Regions from separate parts of the Achromobacter sp. FW305-C-28 genome, predicted to be linked through region 2. Evidence: riboswitches for the same ligand, from Rfam matches in the RefSeq annotation. Region 2 holds a riboswitch; the other holds the start of a gene.
What was found. A riboswitch is a leader RNA that binds a small molecule or an ion and turns the genes downstream of it on or off. The one in region 2 is predicted to bind glycine.
Positions count from the first base shown of each region.

Region 1 (3,399 bases), on a different contig from region 2:
GCGGCGCGCTCGGCGGCTGCAAGGCCTGCACCGGCAAGGTCTCGAAGGCCACCTTGGCAGAATTGCCGGCCACCAGGTCATCCACCGACACCGGATAACGGTACTGCTCCCAGATCAGGTCCTGCGTCATCGCGCCCAATTGGTAGTAGCCCGTGTGCGTGGCCGCGATCGCGCGCTGGATGGCGGCCTCCACGGGCGCCACGCCCAGGTTCACCTCGACAAAGCGGATCATGTCGCGGGCGGTCGATTTCACGCCATAGGCCTCGTCCGCCAGCACGCCCGGATTCACCCGCACCGGCGCGTTCTGCTTGTTGTAGCCCCAGGCGTAGTCCGGCATTTTTTCAGGCGGTACGTTCACATAGGTGCTGCGCAGGCCCAACTTGGGCAACAGGCCCTGCTCCAGCGCCGCCACGTAGGGCTGGCCCAGGCTGCGCGCGGCCGCGACGCCCAGCATGCCGATGCTGGGGTTGGCATAGGTGCGGTGCGTGCCGGGCGCATATTGCGGCGTCCAGGCCTTCAAGTAGGCCATCAGCTGGGCCGTGTCCTGCACGGCGTCCGGCACCTGCAAGGGAAAACCGCCCGCCGTGTGCGTGGCCAGGTTGACCAGCGTGGTCTTGGCGAACGCGCTGCCTTGCAGTTCGGGCACGTACTTGGCGGGGGTGTCGCCCAACGACAGTTTGCCCGTGGCCTCTGCATAACCCGCCAGCGTCACGGTGAAAGTCTTGCTGATCGAGCCCAGCTCGAACAGCGTGTCGGGCGATACCGGCTTGCGCGGTGCGCGCGAGGCATCGCCGTAGTTGAAAAAGCGCTGCTCGCCGTTGCGGGTGACGGCGATCGCCATGCCGGGGATGTCGTACTGGCGCATGACCTCGGCGACGGCGGCGTTGATCGCCTCATCAGTAGCCTGCGGCGGCACCGCAGCGACGGGTGCGCGGGGCGCGGACGACGCTGGCGCTGGCTGCCCCGCCGCCAGGGCGGGCCCGGCGCCTGCGGCCAGGGCCAGGAACCACATCGAAGTACGGAATCTTTCCCTCAGGCGCATGCCATTCTTCCTATCGCGTCACACCGGCTGGCGCCGGCCGAATGGCGCCCAGTGTAGGACGAAATTGGCACATCCTAGTACTAACCCTAAGTCTCGCCCGGCCGAAAATTTGGCTATCCTGCTTCGGTCGATTCAAAACCCCGCAGAAGAGACTCGCCCCCGTGGCGGGCGCCGACGGAGCAACCGCCCCGGAAACTCTCAGGCAACAGGACTGCGCGGTGTAGACAATCTGGAGAGAGGCGCCAAGCGCGCCCACCGAAGGGGATCCCGCGGCGCACACCGCCCGGGTGAAGCTCTCAGGTACCAAGACAGATGGGGTGCTGCTGCCGGTTGGCCGCAGCCACGCTATCTGGAGCCACCATGCCCCGCATCGCCATCATCGGCGCCGGTATCACCGGCGTCACGTCTGCGTACGCCTTGAGCAAACTGGGTTACGACGTCACGGTCTACGACCGCCAGCGCTATCCCGCCATGGAAACGTCCTATGCCAACGGCGGCCAGCTGTCCGCCAGCAACGCCGAAGTCTGGAACAGCGCCGCCACCGTCATGAAGGGCCTGCGCTGGCTGGGCCGCCGCAATGCGCCGCTGCTGCTCAACCCGCGCTTCTCCTGGCACAAGTATTCGTGGCTGGCCCAGTTCATGGGGCAGATCCGCAATTACCGCCAGAACACCATCGCCACCACCCGGCTGGCCATCGAGGCGCGCCAGCACCTGTACGCCATGGCCGAGGAAGAAGGCATCGACTTCGACCTGGAACGGCGCGGCATCCTGCACATCTACCACGACGCCGCCAGCTTCGAGACCGCACGCCGCGCCAACGCGCTGCTGCGCGAAGGCGGACTGGAACGCCACGCGGTCACGCCCGACGAAGCACGCGCCATCGAACCCGCGCTGCAAACGGCGTGCCATGGCGGCTTCTACACGCCGTCCGACGCCACCGGCGACATCCACAAATTCACCAGCGGCCTGGCCCGTGCCTGCGAGCGCCGCGGCGTGCGCTTCGAGCAGGACGCCGACATCCGCGCCATCAGCCGCGACGGCCTGCCCTACGTGCTGGACATTGCCCGCGAAGGCGGCACGCAACACGAACAGCACGAGGCCAGCGCCATCGTCATCTGCGCGGGGGCCGCCAGCCGCCAGTTCGCGCGCCGGCTGGGCGACTCGTTGAACATCTACCCGGTCAAGGGCTATTCCATCAGCGTGCACCTGGACGAGCCCGACAGCCGCGCCGCCGCCCCCACCGTCAGCCTGCTCGACGAGGCCGCCAAGATCGTCACCAGCCGCCTGGGCGACCGCTTCCGCGTGGCCGGCACGGCGGAATTCAACGGCTTCAACATGGACATCCGCGCCGAACGCATCCAGCCGCTGGTGGACTGGACCCGCAAGCACTTCCCCGGCGTACGCACGTCACGCGTGGTGCCCTGGTGCGGCCTGCGCCCCATGACGCCCAACATGATGCCGCGCGTCGGCCCGGGCAAGCGGCCCGGCGTGTTCTACAACACCGGGCATGGGCATCTGGGGTGGACCTTGTCGGCAGCAACGGCGCAGATGCTGGCGGCGAGTGTGCGGGACGGGGTCGCGCTGGCGTAGCGCCTACCGCGCCAGCAACTGCGGCACCGACGACGCCAGCAAGGTCAGCCCTGAACACGTCAGCAGCCCCAGCACCGTGCGCCGGAACGTCACCTCGGAAATGCCGATGTACAGGCGGGTGCCCAGCAGCGTGGGGATCAGCATCGCCGGCGCCACCACGGCGAACATGGGTGCCATGTCGCGGGTGACGATGCCGGTGGCCAGGTAGGTGGCCATCGTCACCGACAGCATGGCCAGGTTGAAGTTCTGGATCACGGCGCGCTGCGTGTCCTTGTTGAAGCCGCGCAGCGTGCACCACAGCGTGGGCACGCTGCCCGCGAAACCGCCGATGCCGCCCAGCACGCCGCCGACCAGACCCACGGCGCCATCGCCCAGGCGGTTGCCGCCGATGCGCGGCAGCCGCTGCGACATCAGCATGACCGGGCACCACAAGGCCAGCAAGGCGCCCAGCACCGCCTTGAACCAGTCCATGTCCAGGTGCGGCAGCACCAGCACGCCCAGCGGAATGCCGGCCAGGCCGCCGATCAGGAAAGGCCACAGCAGTTGCCAGTCAAAGCCCCGGCGCACCGAGAACACGGCCAGCAGTTGCCCGGTCAAGGCGCCGAAGACGGCCAGCGCGGCGGCCAGACGCGGGTCCAGCACCCAGGCCCAGAACGACATGGCCACCATGCCGAACGCGAAGCCCGACAGCCCCTGCACGAAGCCCGCCACCGCCGCGCCAAGCGCCACTACCCATACCGCATCCATCCCTGCTGTCTCCTTGATTC
Region 1 is NZ_JBYSYL010000004.1:29,528-32,926, reverse strand. It holds gene ampC (class C beta-lactamase) at 1-1,012, opposite strand, end outside; glycine riboswitch at 1,176-1,266, shown strand; glycine riboswitch at 1,268-1,358, shown strand; gene AC3WMR_RS12230 (D-amino acid dehydrogenase) at 1,403-2,632, shown strand; gene AC3WMR_RS12225 (sulfite exporter TauE/SafE family protein) at 2,636-3,379, opposite strand.
Region 1: it holds a riboswitch for glycine, as region 2 does, so the genes downstream of both, AC3WMR_RS12230 (D-amino acid dehydrogenase) here and gcvT (glycine cleavage system aminomethyltransferase GcvT) in region 2, are expected to answer to the same signal.

Region 2 (3,399 bases):
GAATGAAGTCGGTGTGGGTGTCTAGGGCGCGCGACATGGAGGGATCTCGGGGTAGCAGGTGTCGTCGGGGGACGAACGGTGATGCATCTTGCGGACGGGCGCGGCGCCTGGCGCCGCCGCCCGTCCGGACAGGCTTAGCCGTTGGCGACGGCTTCGTAGCCGGCAGCGTCCAGCAGCTTGTCGGCATCGGCGGCGTTGACCGGCTTGATCTTGAAGATCCAGGCGGTGAAGGCCGATTCGTTGATCAGGTTGGGGTTGCTTTCGAGTTCGTCGTTGAATGCAACGATCTCGCCGGCGACCGGGGCGTAGATGTCCGAGGCGGCCTTGACCGACTCGACCACCCCGGCGGTTTCGCCCGCGTTCAGCTTGGCGCCGACCTTGACGTCGCCGACGAAGACCAGGTCGCCCAGTTGGTCCTGGGCGGTATCGGTGATGCCGACGACAAACACGTCGCCTTCGGCTTTGACCCATTCATGGGACTGGGTGTACTTGCGATCGGTGGGCAGACTCATGGGAACTCCTGAGGGATTCGAGTAGAAGAATGGTGTTGCGCGCCTCGCGCCGGCGGCCCGCCCGTCACGGGGGCCTGCGGCGCGAAGCTTCGAGTTTACGAGTGTTCGACGGCTTTGCCGTTACGGACAAACGGCAGTTTGCAGACCAGGGCGGGCACCCATTTGCCGCGGATGTCGACCTCGACCGTATCGCCCACGGCCACGCCTTGCGGCAGGCGGGCAAAGCCGATCGATACGCCCAGCGTGGGCGACATGGTGCCGCTGGTGAGCTCGCCGGTGCCCTGCGCGGTGCGCACGGCCATGTGGGCGCGCATGACGCCGCGCTCCTGCAGCTTCAGGCCGACGAAGGCGGCGGGCGTGGCGAATTGTTCCAGCGCATCGCGACCGATGAAGCGGCGCTCGGGGTTTTTCAGGGAAACCGTCCAGGTCAGCGCGGCTTGCCCGGGCTGGGTCAGTTCGTCCATGTCCTGGCCGTACAGGTTCATGCCGGCTTCCAGGCGCAGCGTGTCGCGCGCGCCCAGGCCAGCCGGGCGCACGCCCTGGGCGACCAGGTCGCGCCACAGCTGCACGGCCTCCGTAGCAGGCAGCACGATTTCAAAACCGTCTTCGCCGGTGTAGCCGGTACGGGCCACCAGGGTGTCGTCGCCGATGCGGGCGGCCACGAACGGGGTCAGCGGCTCGCTGGCGGCCTGCCAGGCGGGGCGCGCAGCCCAGACCTTGGCGCGGGCATTGGGGCCCTGCACGGCGATCATGGCCAGGTCGCGGCGCGGCGTGATGGTGACGTCGAACTTGCCAGCCTGCTTGACGCGCTGCATCCAGGCCATGTCCTTGTCGGCGGTGCCGGCATTGACCACCACGCGCCATTGGTCGGCGGCGAAGAAATAGACGATCAGGTCGTCGATGACGCCGCCCTGCGGGTTCAGCATGCAGGTATAGAGCGCCTTGCCCGGCACCGTCAGCTTGGCCACGTCGTTGGCGACCAGGTACTGCAGGAAGGCAAAGGCATCCGGGCCGGTGACGTCGGCGTTGAGCATGTGCGAGACGTCGAACATGCCGGCATCCTGGCGCACCGCGTGGTGTTCTTCCAGTTGCGAGCCGTAGGCCAGGGGCATGTCCCAGCCGCCGAAATCGACCATGCGGGCGCCAGAGGCGATGTGTTCGTCGGCCAGCGGGGTGCGTTTGAGGGTTGCGGACATGCGCGGGTACTCCGGAGCGGCAGCGGTGCCAGGGTTACGGAATGCCGCTGGCGGACGGGCGATGAGCCCCCGCGCAACGGCTGAATCTTCCGCCCCTCTGTCCTTTTGCCTGAGAGTTGCCCCGCGTGGCGGGTTTGCACCTTCGGCGCCTGGGCTGCGCGCTATGTCCCTGATTGGGCAGCGGCGCCAGGTCTCTCCAGAGTGCTGTTTTGCCCATCCGCACGGCGAAAACCGCGACAGGGCAAACATGTGCGGTATGGGATACCTGAGCGATTCCGGGCGAATTGCGCCTTCGGCGGCGGCCGGGTTAACAGCCGCTCTCTCCCGCAACATGCGTGACAGCGCCGAAAGCATACCGCGAAACGCCGGCTTCGCCCAGCGCCGCGCGGCCTGCAACCGCGGCGCGCGCCCCCGGCGTGCAACCGGCTCCCGGCCCCTAGCCCAGCGCCGTGTCCAGCAGCATCATCAGCACGAAACCCAGCATCAAGCCGCAGGTGGCGTAGACCTCATGCCCCTTGCGGTGCGATTCGGGAATGATTTCATGGCTGATCACGAACAGCATGGCTCCCGCCGCGAACCCCAGCCCCCAGGGCAACATGGCCGCCGACCAGCCCACGACGGCGGCGCCCAGCACGGCGCCGACGGGCTCGACCAGCCCGGACAACATGCCCAGCGCCACCGCGAACGAGCGCTTGTAGCCGGCCGCAATCAGCGCCACGGCCACCACCAGCCCTTCGGGAATGTCCTGGATGGCGATGCCAGTGGCCAGCGCGGTGCCGCGCACCGGATCGTTGCCGGCGTAGCCCACGCCGATGGCCAGGCCTTCGGGCAGGTTGTGCAAGGTAATGGCGAAGACGAACAGCCAGGTGCGGCGCAGCCGGTGCGCCTCGATGCCCTCGCGGCCCTTGATGAAGTGTTCATGCGGCAGCAGCCGATCCATCAGCAGCAGCGCGGCCGCGCCCAGCAGGATGGCCGCGCCGACGGTCAGCCCGGCCCCCCAGGGGCCGGCGCCCTGCGATTCGGCTGCCGCGATGCCCGGGGCGACCAGCGAGAACGCACTGGCCGCCAGCATCACGCCGGCGCCGAAGCCGAACATGCTGTCCTGCATTTTCTGGGGAATGGTGCGCGCGAAAAGTATGGGCAGCGTGCCCGCCGCGGTGGCGCCGGCGGCGACCATGCCGCCCAGCAGCGCGTCCGCCACATGCGGCGCGTTCGCGTCGAAGTAGACCCACAACTGATGCAGGCCCAGGCAGGCGACCAGCACCGCCAGCGTCCATACACTGACGCTGGTGGCTGCGGGCCGGATGCGATGACGGCTGAATGTGTTCATGGAACGCTGCCCTCGCGCAATGCCGGATCAGCCGATGGCGGCGGCGTAGCGGCGCGCCACCTCGGGCCAATTGACGACATTGTAGAAGGCGCCGATGTATTCCGGCCGGCGATTCTGGTACTTCAGGTAGTAGGCGTGCTCCCAGACGTCCAGGCCCAGGATCGGGGTGTTGCCCTGCATCAGCGGGCTGTCCTGGTTGGCGCTGCTTTCCACCACCAGCTTGCCGGCCGGGGTGACGGACAGCCAGGCCCAACCGCTGCCGAAGCGGGTCAGCGCTGCCTTGGTGAAGGCCTCGCGGAACGCGGCCAGGCCACCCAGTTCCGCGTCGATCGCGCGGGCCAGCGCGCCCTCGGGCTCACCA
Region 2 is NZ_JBYSYL010000010.1:54,900-58,298, forward strand. It holds gene gcvP (aminomethyl-transferring glycine dehydrogenase) at 1-37, opposite strand, end outside; gene gcvH (glycine cleavage system protein GcvH) at 135-512, opposite strand; gene gcvT (glycine cleavage system aminomethyltransferase GcvT) at 608-1,708, opposite strand; glycine riboswitch at 1,796-1,918, opposite strand; glycine riboswitch at 1,951-2,045, opposite strand; gene AC3WMR_RS22550 (ZIP family metal transporter) at 2,145-3,038, opposite strand; gene AC3WMR_RS22555 (superoxide dismutase) at 3,066-3,399, opposite strand, start outside.